DNA from 3 places in the Aeribacillus sp. FSL K6-2848 genome. Region 3 is predicted to be linked to each of the others. Evidence: predicted binding sites of a transcription regulator. Region 3 holds the regulator's gene; each other region holds the start of a gene.
The links. The regulator Rex, encoded in region 3, represses fermentation and respiration genes when NADH is low (regulators of the CRP and FNR family bind a similar motif). The targets are predictions, from matches to a motif close to TTGTGAAATATTTCACAA.

Region 1: the regulator Rex is predicted to act here: its motif matches at 4,095-4,112, upstream of qoxA (cytochrome aa3 quinol oxidase subunit II).
Region 2: the regulator Rex is predicted to act here: its motif matches at 3,370-3,387, upstream of NSS70_RS19470 (AtpZ/AtpI family protein).

The regions. Positions count from the first base shown of each region.
Region 1 is NZ_JBBOQQ010000001.1:4,129,969-4,140,712, forward strand. Features, by position in the region: gene qoxD (cytochrome aa3 quinol oxidase subunit IV) at 168-473, opposite strand; gene qoxC (cytochrome aa3 quinol oxidase subunit III) at 475-1,089, opposite strand; gene qoxB (cytochrome aa3 quinol oxidase subunit I) at 1,091-3,031, opposite strand; gene qoxA (cytochrome aa3 quinol oxidase subunit II) at 3,055-4,017, opposite strand; gene nfsA (oxygen-insensitive NADPH nitroreductase) at 4,484-5,233, opposite strand; gene NSS70_RS19830 (BCCT family transporter) at 5,496-7,082, shown strand; cobalamin riboswitch at 7,269-7,467, shown strand; gene metE (5-methyltetrahydropteroyltriglutamate--homocysteine S-methyltransferase) at 7,619-9,901, shown strand; gene thiE (thiamine phosphate synthase) at 10,105-10,744, opposite strand, start outside.
Region 2 is NZ_JBBOQQ010000001.1:4,061,033-4,071,776, forward strand. Features, by position in the region: gene atpA (F0F1 ATP synthase subunit alpha) at 1-321, opposite strand, end outside; gene NSS70_RS19445 (F0F1 ATP synthase subunit delta) at 337-876, opposite strand; gene atpF (F0F1 ATP synthase subunit B) at 873-1,337, opposite strand; gene atpE (F0F1 ATP synthase subunit C) at 1,618-1,830, opposite strand; gene atpB (F0F1 ATP synthase subunit A) at 1,900-2,610, opposite strand; gene NSS70_RS19465 (ATP synthase subunit I) at 2,617-3,000, opposite strand; gene NSS70_RS19470 (AtpZ/AtpI family protein) at 3,003-3,230, opposite strand; gene NSS70_RS19475 (S8 family serine peptidase) at 3,414-5,660, opposite strand; gene upp (uracil phosphoribosyltransferase) at 5,836-6,465, opposite strand; gene glyA (serine hydroxymethyltransferase) at 6,654-7,895, opposite strand; gene NSS70_RS19490 (TIGR01440 family protein) at 8,398-8,946, opposite strand; gene rpiB (ribose 5-phosphate isomerase B) at 8,959-9,405, opposite strand; gene NSS70_RS19500 (methyl-accepting chemotaxis protein) at 9,422-10,717, opposite strand; gene NSS70_RS19505 (low molecular weight protein arginine phosphatase) at 10,734-10,744, opposite strand, start outside.
Region 3 is NZ_JBBOQQ010000001.1:435,238-445,981, reverse strand. Features, by position in the region: gene groL (chaperonin GroEL) at 1-1,398, opposite strand, end outside; gene groES (co-chaperone GroES) at 1,452-1,736, opposite strand; gene NSS70_RS02270 (CPBP family intramembrane glutamic endopeptidase) at 1,985-2,716, shown strand; gene NSS70_RS02265 (YdiK family protein) at 2,721-2,924, shown strand; gene tatC (twin-arginine translocase subunit TatC) at 3,017-3,763, opposite strand; gene NSS70_RS02255 (twin-arginine translocase TatA/TatE family subunit) at 3,786-3,959, opposite strand; gene NSS70_RS02250 (redox-sensing transcriptional repressor Rex) at 3,974-4,615, opposite strand; gene NSS70_RS02245 (ABC-F family ATP-binding cassette domain-containing protein) at 4,927-6,849, shown strand; gene tsaD (tRNA (adenosine(37)-N6)-threonylcarbamoyltransferase complex transferase subunit TsaD) at 7,124-8,143, opposite strand; gene rimI (ribosomal protein S18-alanine N-acetyltransferase) at 8,143-8,622, opposite strand; gene tsaB (tRNA (adenosine(37)-N6)-threonylcarbamoyltransferase complex dimerization subunit type 1 TsaB) at 8,592-9,287, opposite strand; gene tsaE (tRNA (adenosine(37)-N6)-threonylcarbamoyltransferase complex ATPase subunit type 1 TsaE) at 9,268-9,744, opposite strand; gene thiL (thiamine-phosphate kinase) at 9,731-10,738, opposite strand.

The sequences.
Region 1 (10,744 bases), 3.7 Mb from region 3:
TCGTATTGGCACATTTGTTCCCTACTACATATATGATTAAATAATTCACATTTGTTGATAAACTTATCCACTTATGCACAGCTTACAAACGGAAAACACTCAATTGCTTGTTTTGAACAAAAAAATCCCGAAAAGAGGTTTCGTAACCTTTTTTCGGGACGCTTATGTTAATAGTGATGTTGATGGCCTAAGGACATAACCCATATAGACCCTGCAACAATGACAATTGCGATATAGATCCCGTAATAAATCATTGTTGCCTGCCAAGAACCGCTCTCTCCTTCTTTCATATGCATGAACAGCAAAAGCTGAATAAACGCTTGGCAAAATGCTAAAACGACAATTAATGTAATAATCGTATTTGTCGGCAGATCGGTTGAAAATGTAATCCACACCGCCAATAACGTCAATATTATGGACAACAAAAACCCGAAGACATGCTTCCAAGGAAATCCTTTTTCGTTTTGTGCCAAGTTAACTCACCATCCCTGTCAAATAGACGAGTGTGAAGAGGAAAATCCAAACGACATCAAGGAAATGCCAATATAGACTTGAAATAAACACTTTTCTTGCCGTATCCGCGTTAAGGCCTCTTTTCAGCACCTGCAAAATGATAATCAAAATCCAAAATATCCCGATCGTAACATGAAGCCCGTGCGTTCCAACAAGAGCGAAGAAGGATGAAAGGAACGCGCTTGTTTGCATTGTTGCACCTTCATGAACAGCATACAAAATGAACTCTTCTATTTCAAAGTACAAAAAACCGATTCCCAACAATATCGTAACAATCAGCCAGCCGATCATACCGGCTTGCTTGCCTCTTCGCATTTCATAAACGGCAAGACCGCAAGTGAAGCTGCTTGTAAGCAGAAGAAAAGTTTCAATCAAAACTGTTTTCAATTCATACAATTCCTCGGGACCTGGTCCGCCCGCTGTTCTGGAGACGAGCACAAGATACGTAGCAAAGAGGGTGGCAAACAGGGCAAGCTCTGCCCCGAGAAAAATCCAAAAACCTAAAATATTTAATTGATTTTGTTTCGTTGAATACTCAAGTGGAAGATTCGATTGTTTTGGAGCAATTTCCGACATGTTACTCCCTCCCTGCTTCCGTCTGTTTAATTTCTTCGACCGGCACATAGTATCCATCATCATATTCAAAAGAGCGCAAAATCATGCAGATGATAACGCCGATCAATCCGATGATCGCAACCGGCATCCATTCGAAAACTAAACCGAAGCCGGCTATAAAGAAGAAGATCGACATGATGAAAGGCCGCCCCGAATTTGATGGCATATGGATTGGTTTATATTCCGGCTCCTCTTCTTCTTTTCCTTCTTTCCGTTCCTTCTTCATCATCCACCAAGCGTCAAGACCTTTTACCTGCGGTGTTACGGCAAAGTTGTAATGCGGTGCAGGCGACGGAATAGACCATTCCAGCGTCCGGCCATCCCAAGGATCTCCCGTGAGGTCACGCTCGCCTTTAAAGTACGTGTACACAACATTAATACACAGGAAGATAAAGCCGATTCCCATCATAACTGCGCCAATAGTCGAAATGACGTTTAATTCCGTCCAGCCGGCATCTGCCGGATATGTGTAAATTCTTCTTGGCATGCCCATAAATCCTAAAACATATTGCGGCAAGAAACATACATTAAAGCCAAGGACGAAAAACCAGAACGTAATTTTGCCGAGCTTTTCATTTAAAATGACGCCAAACATTTTCGGATACCAATAATGAAGCGCTGCAAAGACAGCAAAGACCGTACCGCAAATTAACGTATTATGGAAATGGGCTACAAGGAAATACGTATTATGATATTGGTAATCGGCCGCAGCCATCGAAAGCATCACACCTGTAACCCCGCCGATGACGAAAGTTGGAATAAACGCCAAAGACCATAGCATCGCAGATGTGAATTTGATTCGACCTTTATATAAAGTGAAGAGCCAGTTAAAGATTTTTACCCCTGTCGGTATGGCTATCGCCATCGTCGATACAGAGAAAAATGCATTAACCGGGGCTCCTGAACCCATTGTGAAAAAGTGGTGCACCCAAACGAGCATACTTAATACAGAAATCGCCACCATGGACCAAACCATGGCTGTATAACCGAAAAGACGTTTTCTTGCAAACGTTGAGACAACTTCCGAAAAAACCCCAAACGCTGGCAAAATGGCAATATACACTTCCGGGTGCCCCCAAATCCAGAACAGGTTCGCCCAATGCATTGGCACTCCATCGCCTGAAAGCGTAAAAAAGTGAGTGCCAAATATTCTGTCCAACGTCATTAATGCTAAAGCAACCGTCAATACCGGAAAAGCGAAAACAACCAATATAGACGTAATAAGTGTTGCCCATGTAAACATCGGCATGCGCATTAAAGTCATTCCAGGAGCTCTCATTTTTAGAATCGTTACAATGAAATTAATACCGGAGATTAATGAACCGATCCCTGAAATTTGCAATCCTAATAAATAATAATTTTGGCCCGGCCCCGGGCTGAGTTCATTTCCAGCAAGAGGCATGTATGCCGTCCACCCTGCATCCGGTGAGCCGCCGATCACAAATGAAATGTTGAACAGCAAGGCGCCAAAGAAAAACGTCCAGAAGCTGAGTGCATTCAAATACGGGAACGCCACATCTCTAGCTCCAATTTGGAGAGGAACTGCAATGTTCATGATCCCGAATATGAACGGCATTGCCATAAATAAAATCATAATGGTTCCATGTGTAGTGAAAATTTCATTATAATGCTGTGAATCTAAAAACGTATTATTTGGCACTGTCAATTGGGCGCGCATTAAAAGTGCGTCTACGCCCCCTCGGAATAGCATTAATACGGCGGAAATAATATACATAATCCCTATTTTTTTATGGTCAACAGTCGTTAGCCACTCTTTCCACAGCCATTTCCATTTTTTAAAATAGGTTAATACAAAAACGATACCAATAATTGTTAATACAATGGCTGCATCCGCCATATATATAAGGGGTTCGCCGGTAACGAAAAATTCATCCCATTTCACAGCACGTTCCTCCTTCCTTCCGATTAATGTCCTTCGTGCTGATGGCTTTCATGTTCACGATTATCATGATGATCAGATTCAACTTCCTCCAATTTTATGGTACCGTGCTTTTCTTTTGCAGGGATATTGTCTAAATGCTCACCTGGTTTCGCAAAATCAACCCACGCCAAGTGTGTTCCAGAAAAAGTCAATTTATCTTTTAAAACTCCGACTTGGATGATTTCGTTAAATTGTTTTTTCGTCAGCAATGGAGCTGATGCTTGTGTTTCTTTCACCCATTTATAAAAATCTTCTTTTTCCATTGCGTTCACATCAAATGTTTGATGGGCAAATCCTTCTCCTGTAAAATTTGAATTCCGCCCTTTAAACGTACCGACATGATCAGCCTGCAAATAAAGAGTCATTCCCATTCCAGCCATATTATATTTTTGTCCGCCCAACTCTGGAATCCATAAAGCGCTCATCCCGCCGACAGCTGTCAATTTAAATTCAACTGGAACATCTTTTGGAATGTTGACATAATTGACTGTTTCAATATTTTCCTCCGGATAGCTGAAAATCCATTTCCAATCGGCTGCTGTCGCATGAATGACAATTGGTTCAACTCCTCTAGATTCCTTCGGCGGTTTTTCAAGCTCAAAAGTCGCCTTAACCGTTGGTATCGCCAAAGCAATGACAATCAACACAGGAATCGCCGTCCAAACAATTTCAAGCACTGTATTCCCATGCTGTTCGGGCGGTTCATAATCCATATTGTCAGGTCTTTCCCTGTATTTCCACAAAATAATCGCAAACAATGAAAAAATGACGACAATAATCAAAAGCATAAATCCAACAGACCAAAGGATTAAATCTTTTTGAACAGCCGCTACCGGCCCCTTTGGATTTAATAAGACAAACCGTTCGCTGCATCCTGATAGCAGGAGCAAAACGGATAATGGCAAAACTTTCATAACCAACTTCAGCCAACTTGGTTTGGCCGGCATTGTGATCCCCCCTAGGATTTTCAAAAATGTGCCAAAAAACGTCAACCATTCACTTTGAAACAAAAATCATCTGTTGTAAGTGAACTTTATCACAAATTTATGTAAAAAAACTTGAATTCAATAAACAGTCAATAAAAGATTAAAATTTTGTAAAAAAATCGCCATCAATCCGACACAAAACAGGAAATCATGTGAATCGAAAGGAATGATTGCCTCTATTGCTAATAGACGCATAAGAAAAACCGGGCGAAAAACATCAACGCCCGGTTTTTCTATTCGCACACATCGGTCTTTTTGTTTTCTACATACTATACGATCGGAAAATCAGCTAATTTCTAAATCTATCCATTTTTAACAAAAACGGATAATCTCATTGTTTCCATGTTCCCAAAATTGATTTCCATTTATTTCATCAAACAATTTGTCCATACCGCAACAGAGACAACTTGGCAAGAAACTGTTCATATTATTTTAAGTTATAGCCTTTTCTTTCCACAAATTGTTTCATATACATTCTCACCGGATTTGAAAGAGCGCGAGCCATTTGCCCTGTCCAAGTATCTTTGCGGACACCATTTGTACGTTTTTCATAATATTTGGATACTATTTGATTATATTCAAGAAGCCCCTGTTTATATATTTCTTCGTTTTGCTCATATTCTTCCTCATGATAAACATGATGTAAAGGCAATCGGGGTTTTTTTCCGGTATCAACGGCCGGATAGCCGACCGTTATGGCAAAAAGCGGGATGACCCGATCAGGAACTTTTAGCAGCGCCGAAACATCCTCTAAATTGTTGCGAATTCCGCCAATATAACAAATGCCAAGCCCCATGGACTCAGCGGCTAATGCAGCATTTTGCGCGGCCAATGCCGCATCAATAAGCGCAACCATAAATTTTTCTGTGCTTTCCAAGGATACCGTCACGTCTTTATCTTCCATTTCGCCTATTAGTTCGTGCCGGTGCAGATCTGCGCAAAAAACAAATAAATGGCCGCTTTTTTCCACATAGTCTTGGTTCCCCGCCAGTTCCGCAAGTTTTTTTTTCGTTTCCGGATTTTTCACCCCAATGATTGAGTAAGCTTGTATGTAACTTGAAGTCGAGGCCGATTGGGCACATTCCACAATTAAGCGTATTTGTTCATCCGTAAGCGGCCGATCTTCAAATTTTCGAACGGATCGATGGTTTAAAATGGTTTCGATCACTTTATTCATCATCATCATCCTTTCTTTTATATTCTTTTCTCAAAGTTTAACTTTTTTAGACGCCCATTTCATCGATTTTGTTTTTCGGCCAAGCAAAATGTGAAACGTAAGGATTTGGCCGTAATCGAGAGCATTTATAAGGATTTCTTATAAAAAATAAAATAAATTGAATAAAAAAGCTTATTACGACAAATTAATCTGAAAAATTAAACTTTCTATCAATTTTGTTTAAAGATATAATAAAATGTAATCTTTTTTAAAGGGGGATTTGATGAAGAATCGAAACATTATGGATTGGCCGACCTTTATCGGGGCGCTGCTTTTGCTGTTAATTGTAGCCGCTCCATTAGCAGTATTCCCTGAACAAGGCGAAGCCATTGTATTAGCTGCCAGCAGCTTTTTAACACAAAAATTTGGAATATTGTATTTAATCATGGGTGCAGCAGTATTGATTTTTATTCTTTATGTTTCTTTTAGCCGATACGGAAAAATCAAACTGGGGGATCCTTTAGAAAAGGCTGAGTTTCCGACATTATCTTGGGCAGCTATGCTTTTTTGCGCTGGAATTGGATCAAGTGTTCTTTATTGGGGAACGATTGAATGGGCTTACTACTATACGGGACCTCCATTTGGCATCGAACCTAGATCAAAAGAAGCCGTTGAATGGGCGGCCGCATATGGAATTTTTCATTGGGGACCGACGGCATGGGCCATCTATTGCCTCCCTGCCCTGCCAATCAGCTATTTCTATTATGTAAAGAAAAAACCGGTGTTAAAAGTAAGCGAAGCGTGCCGGCCTCTCATTGGCAAAAAAGCAGATGGACCAATAGGCAAAATCATTGATGTCTTGTTTATGTTTGGTTTGCTGGGCGGAGCTGGAACGACACTCGCTTTAGGGACGCCGCTCATTACAGAAGGAATTCATGAACTTTCCGGCATCGAACCTTCGATGACACTCCAAACAGTGGTTTTGCTTATTTGTACATTGATCTTCGCAGCAAGCGCTTACTCCGGTTTGCGGAAAGGCATTAAAATTTTGAGCGACATCAACCTATGGCTTGCCGTATTATTGTTGGTGTTTGTCTTCCTTGCCGGCCCGACCGTCTTTCTGGCGGAAACGGCCGTCAACAGCATCGGCATCATGCTTGATCATTACATGCGGATGTCTTTATGGACTGAACCTTTTAACAGTTTAGGACCGTTTGAACGAACAGGCTTTCCGGAATCATGGACGGTATTTTATTGGGCTTGGTGGCTCGTGTACGCTCCATTTGTCGGCTTGTTCGTCGCTAAAATTTCAAAAGGACGCACTGTCCGCGAAATGACGCTCGGAACAGTAGTATATGGAACGCTCGGCTGCATTCTCTTTTTTGGGATTTTAGGAAACTTTGGATTATTTTTAGAACTGACAGGCCAATACCATGTAACAGCTACATTAGATGAACATGGCGGATCAGCAGCCATTATCGGAATATTGAAACAATTGCCGTTAAGCAACATTGTGATTGCCGTATTTACTGTGCTTGCCGTGATCTTTTTAGCAACAACGTTTGATTCAAGCTCTTATATTTTAGCATCTGTTGTCCAAAAAGAAGTTGCCGATGAACCTTTGCGATGGAACCGTTTATTTTGGGCTTTTGCTCTTTCCGTTTTGCCGCTTATTTTAATGTACCTCGGCGGATTGTCCACATTGCAGACTGTTAGCATTATTGGCGGTTTCCCTTTGTTGTTTATTTTTGTCCTTTTAGCCGGTTCTTTTATCAAAGCGGCAAACCAAGATTTTTATTCCAGTAAATCTCAATTATTTAAAATGTATCCTAAAAAGAAAGGCGTGAAAAGAAACCTTCTCTCGAAATAACTGTTTTCCGGAAAAATCCCAACCGCTGTAAAGACCCGCAGAAAACCTTTATGTTCTGGCGGGTTTTTGTCATGTAAAGCGGAAGAAATCGCAAGCCATCTACTTTCCTAAAAAATTTTTCTTTTTAATTGCAAATGTGGTGTTGAAAAATAAAAAAAAATCCTCTATTCTGATAATTATAGTTTCATATGTGTACCAGCAACAGGTGCGTCATATTGCAGCCGCAATATGCGCTTAAAAGGGAAGTTTGGTGAAATTCCAACACGGTCGCGCCACTGTGATGGGGAGCTTTTGATCATCAGCCACTGTTTCTGCCAGAGAAATGGGAAGGAGATCAAAAGCGTTGAACCTAAGTCAGGAGACCTGCCTGTTGTATGCACTACGACCTACGCGTCATAGGGAGGAGTGAGAAGCCATGTTCATGTTGAAACCATTTGGGTGCCTCAACACGAGCTAGGATATCCAGTCCCTCTTTTATTAGCGTAAAGAGGGCTTTTTTATTGTGTTGAGCAAAAATCAAATGGGAGGTTTTCGTAATGGCAGCCATTAGTTCAAATCTTGGCTATCCGCGAATTGGCGAACGCCGGGAATGGAAAAAAGCTTTGGAATTATTTTGGAATGGAGACATTTCTGAAAGCAGCTTACTGGAAACGTTGAAAAAGATCCGTCTTTCCAACTTAAAGAAACAGCATGAAAGCGGAATTGAGCTGATTCCCATAGGAGATTTTTCGTTTTATGACCACGTTCTCGATACTGCTTTCATGTTTGGATATATTCCTTCGAGGTTCCAGCATATGGATCCCCGTTCCATCAAAACATATTTCGCAATGGCAAGGGGATCCGAAGAAGCCGAGGCTTTAGAAATGACAAAATGGTTTGATACAAATTATCATTATATCGTTCCGGAACTGGAAAATAAGCCGCCTGCTTTTTTGGAAAACCGTCTGCTCAAGCTTTACAATGAAGCAAAAGACGAACTAAATATTGAGACAAAACCTGTTGTTTTAGGGCCGATTACTTTTTTAATGCTGGCGAAAAAATATGAAAAACGAGATTTTTATAAGCATTTATCTGCTTTCATCCCAGTTTATATTCAATTGTTGACAGAGTTGCATCAAGCAGGCGCAAAGTGGGTGCAAATCGATGAGCCTGTTCTCGTTCAGGAAATTGATGAGTCATTGATTCCGTTGTTTAAAGAAGTGTATGAAGCTTTTCACGAAGCGAATCCATCTTTGAACATACTGTTGCAAACTTATTTTGAAAGTCTTTCTCACTATCAACATATCGTTTCATTGCCTGTTGCTGCTATCGGTCTTGATTTTGTACATGATGGGGGAGCCAACAGTGCAAACATCCAAAAATTCGGGTTTCCAAAAGACAAAATATTGGCTGCCGGTTTAATCAGCGGCCGCAACATATGGAGGGCATCATTAGAAGAAAAAGCAAGCAAAATTGATTTTCTCGCTCAGCATGTTGATGTTGATCGATTGATCATTCAACCTTCCTGCAGCTTGCTCCATGTGCCGGTTACCGTAAAAAATGAACACGAATTGCCGGAAATTTTAAAAAATGCTCTCTCCTTTGCAGACGAAAAATTAAGTGAAGTCCATCAGCTGACACAATATGCAAAAGGTGAATTAAGTATAAGCGATTTACGATACGATGACCGTTATTACACGCAATTTATGAATTCTGATTTTCGGACAAACCGAAACGTGCAAGAGGCAGCCGCCAAGATTGAATCCTACCCGACGAACCGTGTGGACTTTTCTGTTCGGCGCAAGCTGCATAAAAATAGATGGAACTTGCCAATTCTACCGACAACAACGATCGGCAGCTTTCCGCAAACGAAAGAAATCCGCCAAACCCGTTTAAAATGGCGGAAAGGCGAATACACAAACGAGCAGTATGAATCGGTCATCAATAATGAAATAAAAAAATGGATTGACATTCAAGAGCAGCTCGGTTTAGACGTATTCGTCCATGGGGAATTTGAACGGACCGATATGGTGGAATATTTCGGAGAAAAACTAAAAGGAATTGCTGTTACCAAAAACGGCTGGGTGCAATCTTACGGTTCGCGCTGCGTCAGACCGCCGATCATTTATGGCGACGTTGCCTTTGATCAGCCGATGACCGTCAAAGAAAGCGTCTATGCCCAATCATTGACGGACAAACCTGTAAAAGGAATGCTGACTGGACCTGTCACCATCTTAAACTGGTCTTTTGTCCGTGATGACATTAGCTATGCGGACGTTCTTCGCCAGATTGCCCTTGCCATCCGCGAAGAAGTATTAGCTCTGGAGAAAAACGGCATAGGAATGATTCAAGTTGATGAACCTGCTATCCGTGAAGGGCTGCCGTTAAAAAGATCGAAGCAAAATCAATACATCGAAAACGCCGTCGAAGCTTTCAAACTTGCCACCAGCTCCGTCAAACCGGAAACACAAATTCATACTCATATGTGCTATTCCCAGTTTGAAGATATGATGGAAGCGATCGATAAGCTTGATGCAGACGTTATCTCGATTGAATCGTCCCGCAGCCACGGAGAACTTGTTCATGCTTTTGAAAAGTACCAATATAAACGGGAAATCGGTTTGGGCGTTTATGACATCCACAGCCCGCGTATACCTTCCGTCCAAGAAATAACCGAAAATATCGACCGTGCATTAAAAGTACTCGATGTACATCAGTTCTGGGTGAATCCTGATTGTGGTTTAAAAACAAGAGCGGTCACCGAAACTGTCAATGCACTCAAAATCATGGTGGAAGCGACAAAAGCGTATCGGCAAGCCATCGCCGCAAAACAAATTTGATCCTATTAAGCAAAAGGTACATTTGCTGACACCGTTTCAGATGTTCCTTAGAAAGGATAAAGACCGCACAATTCAACGATGACTTTCGCTGTATGAAAAATAGCGCAACCATCATTGAACACAGTTTTCTCCAAACATAAACAAAAGGCGCCCGGATTAAGGCGCCTCTTTTGATTTTGCACGCCATTTGCGAATGATTGTTCCTAAAAAAATGATTCTACAGTCTGTTTCAATTTTGCCGCACTCTTCTTGACATCGTCCGCATAACTTATGGCGGATATGACGGCGACGCCGTCGGCTCCGTTTGCAACGACTTGTCCGGCATTTTCACTGTTGATGCCGCCGATGCCGACGATCGGAATCGCAATGCCTTGGTTGCGCATGCTGGAAATGATTTGCGGACCTTGCGCTTTTTTGGCGTCTTCTTTCGTCTTCGTCGAAAAAATGGGGCCGACGCCGATATAGTCTGCGCCTTGCGCAATGGCTCTTTCCGCTTCCTCAAACGTATGAGCCGACACTCCTAAAATTTTATCGCCAATTTTTTGGCGGACAATTTCGGCTGATTCATCCTCCTGACCGATATGAACGCCATCCGCATCAAGTTTCAAAGCCAGATCAACATCATCGTTTACAATAAAAGGAATTTGATGTTTTTGGCATATTTTTTGCAGTTCTTTTCCGAGCTTTAGCTTGTCCTCGCCCGTTAATGCGCCTGTTCCTTTTTCGCGGTACTGGAAGATGGTAATCCCCCCCGCTATCGCTTCTTCAAGCACATCAAGAGGATTTTTCTTGCAATTTACACTGCCCATAATAAAATACACTTTTAAAAGCTTTCGCAGTTCA
Region 2 (10,744 bases), 3.6 Mb from region 3:
AACGCGGCCGATCAGCTCTTCTCCAACAGGAACTTCCATAATCCGTCCTGTTCTTCTCACTTCATCGCCTTCACGAATGTCTTTAAAAGGGCCTAAAATAACAATACCGACGTTATTTTCTTCAAGGTTTTGGGCTAATCCCATAACGCCGTTTGAAAATTCGACAAGCTCACCGGCCATGACATTGTCGAGGCCATGAGCACGTGCGATCCCGTCACCTACTTGAATAACTGTGCCGACATCGCTAACTTCTATTTCAGACTGATAGTTTTCAATTTGCTTTTTTATCAGTGCACTAATTTCTTCAGCTTTGATGCTCATGAGTTTCACCCCTATCTACGAACTTTTCGCTAAATTCCGCCCGATGCGTTCGAGCTTACTCTTGATGCTACCGTCAAAAATACGATTGCCGATTTGAAGTTTCAGTCCGCCAATTAAGTTCTGATCAATGACGTTTGTGATTTTAAGCGATTTTTTTCCGACCTTTTGCGCAAATACTTCTGAAAGAGCCTGCTTTTCTTCATCCTTCAACGGACGGACGGAGTAAACCGTTGCTTCTGCTGTTTGCTGTTCTTCATTTGCAAGCTCCACAAAGTTATCTACAAGTTCAGGAACTAAGCGGATGCGATGGCGATCGATAAGCAGAAGAAGAGTATTGATAATTTCAGCACTCAATGAAGAAAACGCTTCATTGACCAATGATTTTTTATTTTCGAGCAACACCTTCGGATGCTCTAAAATTTGCAGCAATTTTTGATTTTCAATAAACACCTGCTTTACAATCCGCAATTCTTCTTCAAACTGCTTCACTTGATTTTTTTCCTTTGCAATTTGAAAAAGAGCTGACGCATAGCGCTTTGCCACTCCGCCAATCATAACTGTTCTCCTACCTCTTTAATATAATCATTGATCAGCTTCTCTTGCTCAGCTTCATTCAATTCTTTTTCAATCACTTTAGAAGCAATAAGAACGGATAATGATGCCACTTGATTACGCAATTCAGCAACGGCTTGCTCTTTTTCGTGTTCGATTTCTTTCTTGGCTGCTTCTTTCAGTCTTTCTGCCTCCGCACGAGCCGCTTGGATGATATCTTCTTTTTGCTGTTCGCCGAGTTTTTTCGCATTTTCAACAAGCTCCTGTGCTTCGATGCGGGCTTGCTTTAATAGCTCACGCTGCTCTTCGGCAAGCTTTTTGGCTTCCGCATGCTTTTCTTCCGCAGCGTTTATTTCATTTGCAATAAATTCTTCCCTCTGTTTCATAATGCCCATAAGCGGACCAAAAGCATATTTTTTGAGCAATGCTAACAAAACTAAAAATACAACGAGCTGAACGAGCATATCTCCTGCTGCGAAGCCTCCAGCTCCGAGGGCAAATTCAACTGTTAACACGGCTTCGTTTCACTCCCTTCAAAACTTCCGTTTTCCAACTACCGGCTATATTGGGACTCTGTTACCATTCACAACATAAAGGAATGGCGAAGATGCTTAAATAACTTCGCCATTTCCTCTTTTTCACTTGCTGTCCTTTCGATTCGGACTTCACGCAAATTGATTGCATGCACTTCTAAAAAGCCTTTTTCAACACCAATCTAGGCAAGGCTCTTTTGAAATTTTCAAATTACGCACCAAAAGCCATAAATGCAATAACAACCGCGATAATCGGAATCGCCTCAACCAACGCAACCCCGATAAACATAGTAGTTTGAAGCATACCGCGCGCCTCAGGTTGACGAGCAATACCTTCTACTGTACGAGATACGATAAGTCCGTTACCAATACCAGCACCAAGTGCCGCTAAACCAATTGCAATTGCAGCTGCTAATAAATTCATGAATAAAGTCCTCCTTTATTTGTTTAAAAATAATTTTTTACACAAAAATTATGATGAAGTCATTTATTTTTAATGGTCATGGCTAACTTTATGCGCCATATAAACCATTGTTAACATTGTAAAGATAAAAGCTTGGATTGCACCTACAAAAATACTGAATGCCTGCCACGCCATCATCGGAATAATTGCCCCGATGAAGCCGAATGCTCCGCTAGTTGCCAAGCTGACAAGCAGACCTAGCAAAATTTCCCCAGCATAGATGTTACCGTAAAGACGAAGACCAAGCGTCAACGTGTTTGCAAACTCTTCAATAATTTTAAGCGGGAACAAAAACGGCAGTGGCTTGAAAAAGTCGCTTCCATAGGCGGAAAAGCCTTTTAATTTAATCCCGTAATAATGCGATAAACCGACGACTAAAATGGCCAGTGTCAGCGTTATGGTAGGATCAGCCGTAGGCGATTTCCACCAAAGCTTATGGTCAACAACGATAGCGAATGGTAGACCAAGCATATTGGAAACAAAAATGTACATGATGAGCGTCATTCCTAAAGTAAGGAATCGGCCGCCTGTCTGCCAGTCCATCGTGCTGTTAATAATGTTTTTCACAAAATCCATGACCCATTCCAAAAAGTTTTGCATACCCGTTGGCTTCATTGCCAAAGAGCGGGTCGACAATACGGCGATGATAAATACAATTGCGCTAGATACAAGAATCATTAAAATATTGGACAAATTAAATTCAAGCCCTAATAATTTTACTATCGGCGCTTCGTGACCCAACAAAATTCACCTCTCTTCCCAAGCTTGTCCGCAAATGTATAGAATAGAATCTATCATAATGACAATATAGATTGTCATTAAACCAATAACCACGCTAATTAAATGGAAATGTTCAGGGAATTTAAGTGCGATTAATACCGCCAATCCTGCGGCTGCCATCCTTGAAACCGTTCCAAGCGAACGTGCTGTACGGCCTTCTTCAATTGCTTGCTGTATTTGCTTTGATTTACGCACTAGTATCCATAAATTATAGAGGCTAAAGCTTGTACCAAGGGCAAGACCGAGGAAAATATCTTGATAAGGAGTAAACCCCCACGCTAACACATAGATGGCAAGCAAAAACAGCAAATATTTTTTGCTGCGCACAAACAATTTTTCTATACGATCCATAGTTACCGTTCATTCTCCTGAAAAAAATGTTGGACTAATCTCAGCATCGCAATTATTCCCGCAGCCAGTCCAATTAGAAGACCAATGATCAAAAAAACGGGTTCTGTATGCAACTGTCGATCAAGCCATCTTCCTGCAAAAATGCCAACGAGCACTGATCCTGCCAAATAGGAAAGAATGGCGGTCATTAAAGCGTATGCTCGGAGCGGATGGTGCTCTTTTTGCCGCATTGGGTATGTCCTCACAATATAAAATTACCTTATTTTTTATTATATCAAAAGGCTGTTGAAAACCTTATCATCCCACCCCGTTTAGCATACAATAGGCACCATTCAATGTCAATCTGTTTCACTTCAAAAGTTGAGCTATTTGTTAAGAATATCACAATTTGTTCACAAATATTTTTGCTGTTTCTATTGACTTTTTAATATTTTTTTATCTAAAATGATTGTCGTTTCATAGCTGCTTTCTTCCCCGTCTTTTTTTGCAAAAATGAGCGCTTTGTAAACGCCGTTTGGAATGTCCTTAAATTGCCCGGAAATATCTCTTTTCAACAAACCTCCCGGGATATTTCTTTGCCAGTCTAAAAACCCTTTGAATGTTAAAGTATCCGGATCATACAAGGCAATCCCGAATTCATCCGCCCCTTGCGGCAAATAAAGTTCATAATGGTACATATTCCCTTGATCGGCAAGACCAAATTCAAATCCCATGATTTTTGGATAACTCTGTTCGCCAACAACGAATAAATATGGAAGGCGGATTGTCTGGCTGCCGCCCGTCACAAGAAGAGTCCCGTCATACAATCCTTCCCTCAATGATTTCGGTGCAACATCAATCGAGACGGATACTTCTCTTTTCCCGTTAGCAGGAACCTTCACGGAAAGAGGGAGCTGCCATTGAACCCCTTTTTGATAATGCGGTTTCGAAAAAACAAACGTTTTTTCTTGATCGGAGAGATTTTCAAGAGTTAACGTGATCTCTTTCTTTTTCCTGCCGATATTTTTGTGAAATTGACCGAATGATAGAGATGCCGGATAAATGAGAGCTCTTGTCTGAACAGCTGATAAAATATCGATTCTTCCCGCCCCCTGCTCAAACACCTTGTACAGCCTTCCATTTTGATTATAAAGCGGTTTAGCAGTATTCATCATAGCTGCTTTTATTTGTTCCGGTAACCAATCTGGATGCTTTTGTTTGATCAGTGCCGCTGCGCCTGCTATATGCGGAGCAGCCATGCTTGTTCCTTGAAGAGCCATATACCCTTTAGGTATTGTGCTGTCAATGCCTACACCAGGCGCGACAAGATCGGGCTTCACTTCCCATGTGACTGTTACCGGTCCTTTTGATGAAAAGGGTGCGAGGCGATCTTGTTCTGTCCGAATGATTGTTTTTATGAACGATTTTTCGTTCAATAGTTTGCGCAGCCATTCGCCATCTTCCTTTGAGATGGACACAACAGGAAGGTCAATTTTTTCTTCTAAATTGCCGGTAAATCTCCCTTTCATATTGTTGTAAATAATCAACGCTTGGGCTCCGGCTGATTTTGCATTTTTCGCTTTTTCGGCAAACGTGATTTCCCCGCGCTTCACCAAGGCTATTTTTCCTTTAACAGAAGGTTTAAAGTCTTTTTTTTCACCTAAACCTGCATATTCTATCCGTCCTCTAATTGTTGTCCAAGGGGCAGAATTGAACAAAGATTCAGCTGGTATTTTCTTTTGAAATCCTGAAAGGGTTAAATACTTTACGTCAAGCGGCGGTGTCGATGCGCCGACGGAAATTGCTTTGCTTGCAGTGCCAGGCGAACCGACGGTCCAAATGTTAGGACCAGAGTTTCCGCTTGATACAACTGCAGTTATCCCCTCTTCAACGGCTCGGTTTAACGCCAGGCTTGTCGGATAATCCGGGCCGTTCACATCATTGCCAAGAGAAAGATTTACGATATCTACCTGATCCTCAATCGATTTTTCAATCGCTGCAATAACTTGGTCTGTCGTCCCGTACCCATGAGGGCCAAGCGCTCTATAGGCAATGATGGAGGCTTCCGGAGCAACCCCTTTCAATTTTCCATTTGCCGCTATAATTCCTGCTACGTGAGTGCCGTGAATTGTCCTCGAATTGTCTTTCGCGACTGTTTCCATTGGGTCTTTGTCTTGATCTACAAAATCAAATCCGCCTTGATAATTTTTTTGTAAATCTCGGTGGTTGTAGTCGATCCCCGTATCTATAACAGCTACTTTCACTCCTTTTCCTGTCAATCTTTCATCCTTCGCGTCAAAATAGCCGCGTGCATCGATGCCGCCTATAAAAGGAACACTTTCTTCAACCGTTGCTTGAAAAGTCGTTACAGGCTCTGCATGTTCAATGTAAGGCTCTTTTACTAGCTGATCTAGATCTCTTTTTTTCCCTTTTACTGAAAATCCGGTAAACGTTTTTTTATATTCCCAGCAAATGTTTATTTCCGGATATTTTTTTTGAATCAACTCTTTTATTTTTGAAAGGTTCTGATCTGACAAAACAATGATCATTGTGACTTGTTCATCAGCATTCTCTTCAGGGATTTGTGGATGTTCGGGGAAGGTCTTTGCAAAAGCAGTTATATCAAAAACGTGGAAAATGAAGAAAAAAAGCAAACAAATTCGCACTGAAGGGTTTCCCATTTCTATCACCTCAGCACTTATTGTTCGCTATGAACATCAGTTTATTGCATGAAAAAAGTCGTTTTAAGGGAAAAGTGAGAAATTGATGGAGCGGGAATATGCTGCTCCTTATATTAATGAATTTTTCATACTATGTTAAAAAGAAAGAGAGGGCACTTCACTTCGCCCTCTCCTGTTATTTTGTACCAAATAAACGGTCTCCTGCATCTCCTAAACCTGGTACGATATAGCCATGGTCGTTTAATTTCTCATCAAGAGCGGCAATGTAAATATCGACATCTGGATGAGCTTCTTCCATTGCTTTTACCCCTTCAGGAGCAGCTACTAGACACATGAAACGGATATTTTTTGCACCGCGTTTTTTTAGACACTCTATTGCTTCAACTGCTGAACCGCCGGTAGCCAGCATTGGGTCAACAACGATGAAATCCCGCTCTTCCACATCAGAAGGAAGTTTTACATAGTATTCTACAGGCTTTAATGTTTTCGGATCCCGATATAACCCGATATGGCCGACTTTTGCGGCAGGAATCAGTTTCAAAATGCCGTCAACCATTCCTAGCCCCGCACGCAAAATGGGAATAACCCCAAGTTTTTTTCCTGACAAGATTTTTGTTTTCGCTACTCCTACCGGGGTTTCTACTTCCACTTCCTCCAGCGGAAGATCTCGTGTTATCTCAAACGCCATTAATGTAGCAATCTCATCCACAAGCTCTCGAAATTCTTTTGTTCCGGTTTTTTTATCGCGAATATAGGATAGCTTATGCTGAATTAACGGGTGATCAAATACAAACACTTTGCCCAAGTTTCACATCTCCTTTTCTTTTGCCTCAATAGATTTTACAGAAAAAATTTTTGAGTTTCAACATTTTCATCAACCTTTTTCGCCAACATTCCAAACGATGAAATCCATTTTAAATAGTTTTAAGAGGCAGAAAATTAAAATAAAAAAAGAGCGTCCGAAGCATGTGGCTTCGAACACTCAATATTTCCTTAATAATTTGGGTAGAGCGGGAATTTTTCTGTTAAAGCTTGCACCCGTTTTCTCGCTTCTTCCAATTTAGCTTCGTCTTGATGGAATTTCAATGCAAATGCAATAATCGATCCGATTTCATCCATTTCTTCCAAACCAAAACCGCGGCTTGTGACAGCTGCCGTTCCAATACGGATTCCGCTTGTAACAAAAGGCGATTCAGGATCGTATGGAATCGCGTTTTTATTCACAGTAATGCCGATTTCGTCCAAAACATGTTCAGCAACTTTTCCGGTTAATTGCAAGTTGCGGACATCAACTAAAATCAAATGGTTATCTGTTCCTCCAGATACTAAAGTCAGTCCTTCTTCTTTTAATTTTTTTGCCAGCCGCTTCGCATTGTTGATAATGTTTTGCGCATATGTTTTAAATTCTTCTTGTAAAACTTCTCCCAATGCTACCGCTTTTGCCGCAATAACATGCATTAACGGACCGCCTTGAATGCCCGGGAAAATGATTTTATCAATTTGTTTTGCAAATTCTTCTTTGCATAAAATCATTCCGCCTCTTGGACCGCGAAGTGTTTTATGCGTCGTAGTTGTTACAAAATGGGAGTACGGCACAGGATTTTGATGAAGACCTGCAGCAACAAGGCCGGCAATATGAGCCATGTCGACCATTAAGTAAGCTCCCACTTCATCAGCGATTTCCCGAAACTTTTTAAAATCAATTTCACGAGGATAAGCGCTGGCACCAGCAACAATGATTTTCGGTTTATGCTCAAGAGCTTTAGCTCGAACATCATCATAATCAATAAGATGAGTGTTAGGATCAACACCGTATTCAACAAAATTAAATTGCATTCCGCTGAAGTTTACCGGACTTCCATGCGTTAAATGGCCGCCGTGAGACAAATTCATTCCGAGAACAGTGTCCCCATGATTTAAGACAGCATAGTAAACAGCCATATTGGCTTGAGAACCGGAATGCGGCTGAACGTTTGCGTGCTCAGCTCCAAAAATTTTTTTCGCCCGTTCGCGAGCTAAATCTTCCGCAACGTCAACATATTCGCATCCTCCATAGTAGCGACGTCCCGGATAACCTTCTGCATATTTATTTGTTAATACAGAACCTTGGGCCTCCATTACCGCTTCACTGACAAAATTTTCTGACGCAATCAGTTCGATTTTCGTACGCTGGCGCTTTAATTCGTTCTGCATCGCTTCATATACTTCAGGATCCTGTTGTTGAATATATTTCATGAAATGTTCCCCCTCTAGTCTTTCATCGATTGAACGGCACAGGCGAGCGACAAAATCGTCATGCCGATCTACTTATTAATCAGAATAACCGTATTGATCATCCTTTGGCAACCCTTTTCTTTTATGTAAGCGCATTCTTCCCAAACTTTTTTTTGGCATGAATAGTTTTTAATTCGGAATTTCTTAAAACCTCGATTCTGCCTGTATTCTTAAACTATCAGTTCGTAAAATGAATCATGTCTTGTACAACTCGACCAACGGAGCTTCTATACCTAGCTCAATGCACAGGGTCGTCAAGCAGGAAATGATCGGCAACCTGTATTTTCACTAACAAAATCGCATCAAAGTTTGATACGACTTTTGCTTACAATTTCTAAAGATGGAGGGGCCCCTATACTTCAAAGAAATGATGTGCATGATTTTTTCGTTCCGCTCCACTTCTTTTATAAAAAAATAGCAGCACAAACCATGACGTAAGTTCGCACTGCTAATCTTCGAATGTTTATTTTGTATAAACTGCCCGCGCACCGCCGATAAGCTTCGGCCGGCTAAAAGCTAAGTTTACATGGGCTTGTCCGACTTGCTTGACCGAGCTTCTAACAGGAACAGCGACATGCTTTAAATGCATGCCAATAAGTGTATCTCCGATATCAATGCCTGCATCTGCCTTAATAAATTCAACAACAACCGGATCCCTCATATGCTCATAAGCAAACGCTGCCATGGAACCGCCTGCTTTCGGGATTGGGATGACAGAAACGATTTCGTAATTGCGCTTTTCTGCTGTTTCCCGTTCAACGACAAGAGCGCGATTCAAATGCTCACAGCATTGAAAAGCGAGCTCTACACCTGTTTCTTTTTGAAATTCCGATAATGCAGAAAATATCATTTCGGCAACATCCGTATTTCCGGCAGTGCCGATTTTTTCTCCGATTACTTCGCTCGTTGAGCACCCTATGACAATCAGCTGCCCTTTTTGAATTGGTGCTTTTTCTTTAAAATCGGCCAACACTGTTAAAAGCTGTTCCCGGTATTTTTGCAATTCCGGCATTCGATCATCACCTTATAAATGGGTTTCTTCATATTTTGAAATTTTTTCTATTCTATTCGCATGCCTGCCTCCCACATATTCTGTTGTCAGCCACGTTTTCACAATTTCGCGGGCAAGTCCCGGCCCGATGACACGTTCACCCATTGCAAGCATGTTGCTGTCGTTATGCTCCCGGGTTGCTTTTGCGCTAAACACATCATGTACAAGGGCGCAGCGAATACCCTTTACTTTATTGGCCGCTATTGACATTCCGATCCCTGTTCCACAAATTAAAATTCCGCGGTCAAATTCGCCTTTCGCAACTCGTTCAGCTGCCGGCAATGCGTAATCAGGATAATCAACTGATGTCTCACAGTCGCAGCCGATATCTTCGTATTCGATATTCATCTCGTCAAGCAATTTTTTGATTTCTTCACGTATGTTGACCCCTCCGTGATCTGAGGCAATTATGACTTTCACTAGATGCTCCTCCTTTTTATTTTTCATAAGTAAATCGATCGATTACTTTCTTTAACTGCTGAGCGCTTGCTTCAAGCTCTCTCGTTAATTGATTAATGTTAGAAATATTATCAGCTTGTTCTTGTACAGATGAGGCCACTTCCTGTGCACCAGCAGATGTTTCTTCGGCAATCGCTGCCACTTCTTCAGATTGCGCTCCTGTTTGTTGAATGCTTTTTTGCTGTTCGTCCATCAGCTCGCTGATCACCTTAACCGCTTCGGCAACATGCAAAATCGATTTCGACATCTCCACAAGAATTTTCTCTGTTTCTTTCCCTCTTTGCGCTTCTTGTCGAGCTGTTTTCACTTGATCTCCAATCTGTTCAACAACATTGCTTACTTCTTTTTGAATGTTAGAGATCAGCTCGGAAATTCCTTGAACAGCTTTGGCGCTTTGGTCAGCAAGCTTTCGAACTTCTTCCGCAACGACAGCAAACCCTCTGCCGTGTTCACCTGCTCTTGCCGCTTCAATTGACGCGTTCAGCGCCAGCAGGTTTGTTTGATCGGCAATATCGCCGACAAGGGATACAATAGTCTCCACCTTTTTGGCATTTTCTTCAAGACGCTGTACCGCCAAAATAGATTGCTCGTTTTTTTCGGCCAACGATTGAATCCCTTTAATTAAAGATTGAAATATCTTTTTGCTTTGGTCAAGTGATTGAACCATTTCATTCGCCATTTTTTCGGATACTTTTGCTTTTTCTTTTACCTGACTAGCAAGCTCTACCGTATCTTCCACCGCTTCTGCTGTTTCCTGAATAGCAGCCGCCGATTGGTCGGCTCCTGTTGAAATTTCCTTAATCGTATATGAAATGCTTTCAGCTTGTCTTGTTGCCTGTTCTGTTGCAGCATGTATTTGTTTCACCTGCTCATTTGTTTGCTCAAAATTTATTTCAATGTTTTTCACCATATGTCTTAAATTGGAAAGCATTTCATTAAAGGCTCTGCTTAAGGACCGAATTTCATCATCTGATTTGATGTCAGGAACATTTACGGAAATATCGCCATCGGCCGCTATAAGAGCAGCCTTTTCAAGCCGCTTTAGCGGAGAAATAAGAAATCCAGCTGCAATAGCTGTTAAAATCCCTGACCATATGATTCCAAGAGTCAGCGTCAAAATGGTAAAAGATGTTCGGTCAATATATTGTTTCACATACTCGTATACAACATAAATGAAAAATCCGCTTGTTGAATATGTAATAAGAGCAACAATCGTAATAAAGATGACGATTTTTAAACGGATGCTGAATTTGTATCGATTCTTGTTTTTCACAGAGTCCACCTGCCTGCTAATTTGTTT
Region 3 (10,744 bases):
CAAGCGTTCAACGATAACAGAGCCTTCTAAACCAGCGTTGTGAGCGATTTGGCGAACTGGCTCTTCTAAAGCGCGAAGAACGATGTTTACACCAGTTTGAACGTCGCCTTCTGCTTCAATTTCAGCAACTTTTTTGTAAACGTTAACTAGAGCTGTACCACCACCGGAGACAATTCCTTCTTCCACTGCTGCACGAGTGGAGTTAAGAGCGTCTTCGATGCGAAGTTTACGTTCTTTCAATTCTGTTTCAGTAGCGGCACCAACTTTGATAACTGCTACGCCGCCAGCTAATTTTGCTAAGCGCTCTTGAAGTTTTTCTTTATCAAATTCAGAAGTTGTTTCTTCCAATTGAGCTTTAATTTGATTTACGCGAGCTGCAATTTTGTCGCTTGCGCCTGCGCCTTCAACAATTGTAGTTGTTTCTTTCGTTACAACAACTTTTGCAGCGCGGCCTAATTGAGAAATAGTAGCGCTCTTAAGATCTAAACCTAAATCTTCTGTAATAACTTCACCATCTGTTAAAATGGCGATATCTTCTAACATTGCTTTGCGGCGGTCACCGAATCCAGGAGCTTTTACAGCTACAGCATTAAATGTACCGCGAAGTTTGTTCACAACTAATGTTGCTAAAGCTTCGCCTTCAACATCTTCAGCAATGATTAATAAAGGTTTGCCTTGTTGTACAACTTGCTCAAGAACTGGCAAGATTTCTTGGATGTTAGAGATTTTCTTGTCAGTAATTAAAATGTATGGATTTTCAAGAACAGCTTCCATTTTATCAGAATCTGTTACCATGTATGGAGAAGCATATCCGCGGTCAAACTGCATTCCTTCTACAACGTCTAGCTCAGTAGTGAAACCTTTAGATTCTTCAATAGTGATAACGCCATCGTTACCAACACGTTCCATTGCTTCAGCAATTAATTTACCTACTTCATCATCCGCAGCAGAAATAGCAGCAACTTGAGCAATTGATTCTTTTCCTTCAATTGGTTTAGAAATTGCTTTTAATTCTTCAACAGCTGTAGCAACTGCTTTTTCAATTCCTTTACGCACACCCATTGGGTTTGCGCCAGCTGTTACGTTTTTAAGTCCTTCGCGGATCATTGCTTGAGCTAAAACTGTTGCAGTAGTTGTACCGTCCCCAGCAACATCGTTTGTTTTGCTAGCAACTTCTGCAACTAATTTTGCACCCATGTTTTCAAATGGATCTTCTAATTCAATTTCTTTTGCAATCGTAACGCCATCGTTTGTAATTAACGGAGAACCGAATTTTTTCTCAAGAACAACGTTACGGCCTTTTGGTCCTAAAGTAACTTTAACCGCATCTGCTAATTTATCCACACCACGCAGCATTGCACGACGTGCTTCTTCACTGAATTTAATTTCTTTTGCCATGTTGCGAAAACCTCCTCAAAATTTAAATTGTCTATGATATTGGGCTGTCTCTATTAGCCGATCACAGCCAAAATGTCGCTTTCACGCAAAATTAAGTATTCTTTGCCGTCATATTTTACTTCTGTGCCGGCGTATTTTGAGAAGATAATGCGATCGCCAACAGCAACTTCAACTGCAACACGTTCACCGCTGTCTAATACACGACCAGTACCAACTGCTACTACTTTACCTTCTTGAGGTTTTTCTTTAGCTGTGTCAGGCAATACGATGCCGCTTGCTGTTTTTTCTTCTGTTTCAACAAGTTCAATTACAACGCGATCACCTAATGGCTTTAACAAGGGAAACAACCTCCTCAAATATCTTTTGAGATTTTCAAAATTTATTCCTTATTCATTATTAGCACTCATTGCTATCGAGTGCTAACACCAATTATTATATTATAGAAACCTCCTCTATTTTTCAAGTCTCTTTTAAAAAAATTTTAACATCCTCCATTAAGTGCTTTCCTTGTCAAAATTGTTTTTCTTTCTTTAAAACATTGTGTGTTAAAATAGTCATATGAATCTTTTATAAAGGAGAACTATTCGTGAAAAAGCAATATTGGTGGATCATCATTACGTACATCATTATGCAGCTCTCATCCTATATTGGAGTTCCCCTTTTTTATGAACTGGGTGTTGGCGACGATGAAAATCTCAATGCAGGACTTTTTCAAGCGCAAGCATATTGGTCGATTACAAGTTTTACTGCTGCGTTCGTCATTATTTTATTTCTCCTTCGTCATGAACGGAAAAATAATGTCCGGATTGAAAAAGCTTCTTTCGGCGAATCTGCCATATGGGCTGTTTTCGGAGTTTTTTTAGCTTTTTTCATTCAAACAATCGTTGGCAATATTGAAATATATGTACTTAAAGTTAATCCGATGTCGGAAAATACTCAAGTTATTATGGATTTAATTGAAGCAACGCCTTATTTGATTATTGTCACATCAATAATAGGACCGATTCTTGAAGAAATTATCTTCCGAAAAATTATTTTCGGGGTGATTTATCAAAAAACGAATTTTTGGATCGGCGCGCTTGTCAGCTCGCTATTGTTCGGCATCGTGCATGGGGAACCTGAACTTTTATTGCGTTATACAGCAATGGGGTTTACGTTCGCTTTTTTATATTATAAAACAAAACGCATATTAGTCCCTATTTTTGCCCATACAATGATGAATACAATCGTAGTCATCATTCAAACAATTTATCATGATGAGATTGAAAACATGATGAAGCAAATGGAACAAATACAAATCATTATTGGAGGCAGCTAAGATTATGAATTTTCATCCCGTTTCCATGGGACTCTTCTATTTTATCATGGGAGTTCTATTTACATATTTAGCAATTCATCATGCTGAAAATGGTATGTGGACAGCTACAAATATGATTTTAATGATTTTAGCCACGTTTGATTTTGCTGTTTCCATCCGCATGTTCACTTTCTCATATAAAATTCGGAAAGCAAAAAACAACCGATGAGGTGTAATGATATTATCCCTCTTGTGTAGACAGTAGGAAAAAAGCCTATACTGTCTTCACAAGAGGGATATGTTTATAACAGCCCATCGGTTTTACTTTTGATCTGATTCTTTTATTTGAGAAGACTGTGCTTTTTTGTAAGCAAATCTTGAAACAATGATACTTATTTCATACAAAATGAATAGCGGAATCGTGACCATTAAATGCGACACAATTTCAGGCGGCGTAATAATCGCTGCGATAACAAGCAATACAAAATACGCATATTTTCTAACCTTTGCCAAAAACGCCGGATTGATGATCCCGAGTCTTGTTAAAAACATAATGACAACGGGAAGCTGAAACAACAGTCCGAAAGGCAATGTTAACTGCAGCAGGAAACGAAAGTATTCATTTATTCCTATCATTTGTTGAATGTTTAAATCATTGGAAAGCCGCCCCATAAAATCGATGACAAAAGGAAACAAAATAAAATAAGAGAAGCTTATTCCTAAAAGAAATAAAGCAACCGACAACGGTATATAGCTTAATGTGACCCGCCTTTCTTTTTCATACAGTCCTGGGCTGATAAACGCCCAAAGCTGGTACAATAAAACAGGGAAAGTTAGAATTAAAGCAATAATAAATGTAATCTGCATATAAACGATCAATGGATCTGCAGGACGAAAAGCATTTAAGGCGAATTGCTTTGCTTCATCAGTTTGCTGTAAAAAAACAATAATTGGCTTCGCTATGAAAAAGCCAGTAATCATAGCAACGAAAAAGAAAACGACTACAATAATCAGCCGTTTTCTAAGCTCCGCTATATGCTCCAACACGGACATTTTTTTTTCGCTCATCATTATTCATCCATTCTTCTTGCTATTCATTTTTCTTGTTTTCTTCATCATCGTCTGCTAAGCCCTTCGTGGCACTTTTAAACTCCTTTAATGATTCTCCTATAGCTTTTCCAAGCTCAGGAAGTTTTTTCGGCCCGAAAACAAGCAGAGCTGCAAATACAATCAACAGCAAGCTTCCAATTCCAATTGTTGGCATTTAATATCGCTCCTTCAATCTTCATTCGAATAATGTTTTAAAAAATATGCAAGAGCCTGAAGTTCAACAGATAGATCGATATGATGAATCCGAATTTTATCCGGAACATTTAAGCGAGCCGGCGTAAAATTTAAAATGCCTTTTATGCCTTTTTCCACTAACCGATCCGTTATTCCTTGAGCGGCGGTTGCCGGGACCGTTAATATCGCAACAGGCACATCATCAGGCAATTCACTTTCTAGCTGATCCAAATGATAAATTGGAACTCCACCAATTTTCATTCCTACTTTTCGTTTATTAATGTCAAATGCAATAACAATTTGTGTGTTGTTATTTTTTGTAAAATTGTAATTTAAAAAAGCTGTTCCCAAATTTCCGACGCCAATGAGGGCAACTTTGGTCAACTCATCTTGGTCAAGCGTCTTTCTAAAAAATGATAACAAATAATTGACATTATATCCATAACCTTTTTTGCCCAGCGCTCCGAAATATGAAAAGTCCCTTCTAATTGTCGCAGAATCTACTTTTACTGCTTCACTCAGTTCTTGAGAGGAAACACGTTGTTTTCCCGAGGCATGTAAATTTTGCAAAAACCGATAATATAGAGGTAATCTTTTTGCAGTTGCTTGCGGTATCTTAGATTGATCTTGATTCAATGCTCATCCCTCGCAATCCAAAACAACCTGACTAATTTTGTTTTTAACTATGTTTTCTAGCAAGCGGCTGCTCGCCTGTATGAAACAATATCAGACTGATAACGCTTCCATCCTGATCTTCTTCTCCGTCTACATTTCTTTTTATTTGTTTTTTCTCCAAACTCTCCTTATATAAAAACTATACACTATTTTTTTATTCGTGTCTTTTGAACGATTGTTACAATTTCTTGTCCTTTTGTTCATCAGGTCAGTTGCCTGCAGTCAAATATATAGGCTACACTTATTCTAGCAAAGATTGAGGTGAACTATGGATGATTTTATTGCAGTTAAACAAAATCACAAAATATTATGGTGCTGACCTTATTTTATCGAATATTAAGCTGGAAATCCAAACAGGAGATAAAATCGCCGTTGTAGGCCGCAATGGAGCCGGAAAATCAACATTATTGAAAATCATTGCCGGTGAAATGCCCTTTGATTCTGGTGAAATTGTGAAGCCAAAAGATTTAACAATCGGCTATCTGGCACAAAACACAGGATTAGAATCAACTAAGTCGATATGGGATGAAATGCTAACCGTTTTTGAAGAGCTGCGGAACATCGAAGCTGAGCTGCGAAATATTGAACAAAAAATGGCAGCTATCTCCTCAGCTGGAGATTCTCATGCTTTGCAAAGCTTAATGAAGGAATATGATTCACTCCAACATTTATATAAAGAAAATGGCGGATATCAATATGAGGCGGATATCCGTTCTGTGCTGCATGGATTAAGGTTTGCTGATTACGACTATTCAACTAAAATTTCGGTTTTGAGCGGAGGACAAAAAACCCGGTTAGCACTCGGAAAGCTCCTGTTGAAAAAACCGGATCTGCTCATACTCGACGAGCCGACAAACCATCTCGACATGGAAACATTAAACTGGCTCGAACAATATTTACAGCATTATAATGGAGCGGTTCTAATTGTTTCCCATGACCGGTACTTTTTAGATCGCGTTGTCAACACTGTTTATGAAATATCACGAACAGTTTGTACGAAGTATGTTGGGAATTACAGCACTTATTTAAAACAAAAAGCGGAAGCGTACGAAAGGGAATTAAAACAATTTGAAAAACAGCAAGAAGAAATCGCGCGGATGAAAGATTTTATTCAACGAAACTTAGCAAGAGCATCGACAACGAAACGTGCGCAAAGCAGAAGGAAAATGCTTGAGAAAATGGAAATACTGGACAGACCCGCTGGGGACGAGAAGTCAGCCAGCTTTTCCTTCGAAATCGAAAAGCAAAGCGGCAATGACGTGTTAAAAGCCATTGATTTGTCCCTTTCCTACGATCAAAAAACTCCGATCGTGAAAAATATTAACTTTTCGATCAACAGGAAGGACTCAATTGCTTTAATAGGGCCAAACGGAGTTGGTAAATCTACCTTATTAAAAACGATCATCAACCGCTTAAAGCCGCTGAGCGGAAAAATTCAGTTTGGATCTAATGTCCAAATCGGATATTATGACCAGGAACAAGCGGATTTGTCTTCATCTAAACGGGTTTTAGATGAATTGTGGGATGACTATCCCGAAAAAACAGAAAAAGAAATCCGAACGGTTTTAGGGAATTTCCTTTTTTCCGGAGATGAAGTGCTGAAAACCGTCTCGTCTTTAAGCGGAGGAGAAAAAGCTCGGCTCGCTTTAGCGAAATTAATGCTAAAAAAAGCTAACTTTCTCATCATGGATGAACCTACGAATCATCTGGATCTCGACAGCAAAGAAGTATTGGAAAACGCTCTGATAAATTTTCCTGGAACAATCTTGTTTGTTTCGCACGATCGTTATTTTATCAACAAAATCGCGACCAAAATTTTTGAATTATCCACGGAAGGCATTGCCGAATATATCGGGGACTATGATTATTACATTGCAAAAAAAGCGGAGATGATCGAGCTTGAACAGTTGAAAAAACCAACTATCGAAACCAAAGAGCAAAAACAAGGAAAATTATCTTATGAACAAGAAAAAATATTGAAAAAAAAGGAACGGCAAAGACAGCGCCGCATTGAAGAACTTGAAAACAAAATAGCAGAAATTGAAGAAGCGATCGCTGAAAACAATGAAATGCTTTGCGATCCAAATATATACCAAGATCATGAAAAAGCTCAAAAACTTCATGATCAAAATGTCATGTTAACGGAACAACTAGATCAGCTGATAGAGGAATGGGAATCACTTCTTTCTGAATAACCGGCTCATGCCGGTTTTTTATTTATTTTGTTTCCTTCAGCATGTTTCTCTCAAACAGTTATCCACATCATTAGTTCCTTATCTTATAATATTTGTCTTATTTGTTCACATTATCCACAACAAACCCCTTTAGTTATCCACATGTTTCACCTTGTTTTTTCTTCTTCTATTTCAATGTTTCGTCTTATTTATCCAAAATGAAGATTTTCTTTGTGGATAACCTGTGGTTAAAACAAAAAAATAGGGCCGCTGTTCATTCGACCCTATTTTGCCTCTATATATATGACGTTAATTCCAATCCAGGATGAGCATTCATACGATAATCACCGAAAATTCCTTTTTCATAAAGTACATCAGCGAAAGCTGCAATCATGGCCGCATTATCTGTGCATAAGGACAATGGTGGAATGACGAGGTCGATCCCTTTTTTCTTTTTGAATGCTTCCTCCATAGCAGTTCTTAATCCTTTATTCGCCGCTACTCCGCCTGATAAAAGAACTTGCTTAGCTTGATACTTCTCACTGGCACGAACAGTTTTTTCCACTAAAACTTCTACAACACTTTGCTGAAAACTTGCAGCCATATCTTTCGGATCTATCGTGATCCCTCTTTGCGCCGCGTTATGAAGAGTGTTAATCACCGCTGACTTCAGCCCGCTGAAACTAAAATGAAACGAGCCTTCTTCAAGCCATGCTCGCGGCAAATCAATGGAAGCAGTTCCTTCATGTGCTAGCCTGTCGATATGAGGCCCGCCCGGATAAGGCAGGTTTAATGTTCGCGCTACTTTATCATAAGCCTCTCCTGCTGCATCATCAAGTGTTTCCCCAATCACCTCAAAACAACCGTGCTCCTTCATATAGACAAGCTCTGTATGGCCGCCGGAAACAACTAATGCAATCAGCGGGAAAGAAAATTCTTTCACAAGACGGTTCGCATAAATGTGTCCTGCAATATGATGTACTCCGATTAGTGGAAGATCATACGCAAAAGCTAAAGCCTTTGCGGCATTGACTCCAATCAATAATGCACCAACCAGCCCCGGTCCTTCTGTCACGGCTATGGCGTTCAAATCGTGATACGAAAGATTCGCCTGTTTTAACGTTTCTTCTAATACGAGAGTAATTTGCTCGACATGATGGCGTGAAGCGATTTCTGGAACGACTCCGCCAAAACGTTTATGGCTTTCAATTTGGGAAGCAACGACTTGTGCAACAATTTCTTTTCCGTTTTTCACAATGGCAGCTGCTGTTTCATCACAGCTTGTTTCAATTCCTAAAATTAATCGATCTTTCATTATAAATTCACCTGCATTAATATCGCATCTTCTTGGTTATCCGTATAATAGTTTTCCCGGATTCCGATTGGTTCAAAATTCAATTTCTTATATAATGATTGCGCAACAGTATTCGAAACTCGGACTTCTAATGTAACGGTTTTGGCTCCTTTTTCTTTTGCTACGTTTAAAACGCTTCTAAGCAGGGTCTCTCCCAGCTTTTTTCCCCGATACGCTGGAGAAATAGCAATATTGGTAATCTGCCCATCATCAACAATCACCCATAAACCGCAATAACCTACAACTTTTCCTTCATATTCTATTACTAAATAAGTAGCAAAATGGTTATGGACCAATTCCCGATAAAATGATTCCTTTGTCCAAGGAACCGAAAATGACAGCTGTTCGATTTCATAAACACGATGTATATCTTCAACTGTCATTTTTCGAACATTTACTTGATTATTAATCATGTTGACGTTTTTTGCTGCTCGATCCATTTCGCTTCCGCCTCTGCTAACCTTAAATAATTTGGCACAAACTGATGAACATTGACTGCTTCTCTAGTCATTCCCAGCAAACCTAGCAATCCCGGACGCGGCTGGTGCAATGACGGATCCCCGATGACTGCCAACTCACCCATTATTTCTTTGATCAGATCTAAATGAAGAGAAACATCATTCCCTAAAAAGAGCACCCGCTTTTTGAGCTGTTTTATTTCATTCAACCAATCTTCTAGCAGAATATTTCTGTCTTCTTTCACACAAAGTATGTTTTCTTTAAATTCATACAGCCCGGTATAAACTCGTCCTCTTCTTGCATCAAATAAAGGGCAAATCAATCCGTCAAAAAAACGCCCGTTCAGCGCAAGCACTTCAAGACTGGAAACGCCCGTTAAAGGAATGTTTCTAGCCCATGCAAGCGTCTTAGCAATTGTTACACCGATTCGCACACCAGTATAAGAGCCAGGACCTTGGGCAACCACAATCTTTGTTAAGTCGCTGGGCTGAACGTGGCACTCTTTCAAAAGATAATCAACTGCCGGCATTGCACGAACAGAATGGTTTTTTTTCAAGTTCGTCATATATTCGCCAATAATTTTAGTTTCGTCTACTAACGCAATGCCTAAACAGTCGTTTGATGTATCAATCGCTAATACCGTCATCAGTAAAAAACTCCTTACACAGCTTAATATATCTTTTTCCCTTCGGCCTAAAAATTAGAGATCTTGTATTGTCCTGAATGTAACGGATGAATACATCCAGTCTTTCCTCCGGCAGTTGATCTTCTATATAATGCGCCCACTCTACAACTGTTACACCGTCTCCATCAAAAAACTCATCAAACCCTAAATCCTCATCGCTATTTTCAATCCGATAAACGTCCATATGATAAAGCGGCAGTCTGCCGTCTGTATACTCCTTCATGATTGTAAAAGTAGGACTGCTCACTGTTCTGCCAATGCCCAAACCTTTTGCCAGTCCTTTCACAAATGTAGTTTTGCCTGCTCCAAGATCTCCTTCAAGCGTAATCACATCGCCCGCTTGTAAGTGCTGAGCCAGCTTCATCGCCATATTCCCTGTCTCTTCAGGATTTGTTGTTTTTATTTCAAATTGATCCAAATGAATCACCTTTTTTAAAATGATTGTAGCCTTTGCTTAATAGCCGTTTGCGAATATTTTTTTCTTGCAAATAAACCGATGGGCTGCCTTCAAATACTTCTCCGATCTTCGTTATGCGTATTCCTTCTTGCTCGCATTTTTTTTTCAATACTTCAAAGGAATGTTTAGAAGTCGTTCCTACCAGTTCAAAATCTTCTCCTCCAGTGATAGCCCACTCAAATTGCTTTTCTAACGGCAATAATTGTATTGAATCACTTAATGGAAGAAGATCTTTATGTACGACGATTTGTACGTTGCTCATGACAGCTATCTCATTCAATTCGCTTGCAATACCGTCACTAATATCATTAAGGCTCGCCCGATCCACTTCAGAAATAATCCTGCCCGCTTTTACTTGCGGCTTCGGACGTCTATGGCGAGATACTAAATATTGATAATCGTCCTCCGGCAAATTGAACTCATCGTTTAATAGAAGGTGCAATCCAGCAGCTGAATCCCCCAGAGTACCCGTAACAAAAACCACATCCCCCGGTCTTGCTGAGCTTCTCAATTGGGCTTTCCCGCGTTCAACTTCTCCAATCAAGGTGACGGTGATGACAAGGTGATCAGCAATAGAAACAGTATCTCCACCGATTAAATCCACTTTATATTTTTCTGCGGCATCTGCCATTCCTTTGTATATAGATTGTAAGTCTTTCTCGTGCCATCGAGAGGGAATCGCAATGGAAACTAAAAAATACTTTGGAATCCCGCCCATTGCGGCAATATCACTAATGTTCACTGCCAAACATTTAAAGCCGATATCAAAAGGCTCCATTGTTTTACGTAAAAAATGAACCCCTTCGACCATTGTGTCTGTGCAGACTATTTGCTGAAAACCTTTATTCGGTGTGTAAACTGCGGCATCGTCACCTATTCCGACAACAAGGCCTTCATGAAAATAATGTGCTGGCCGAATACTTCGGATAAACTCAAATTCATCCTGAATTGACATATAAAA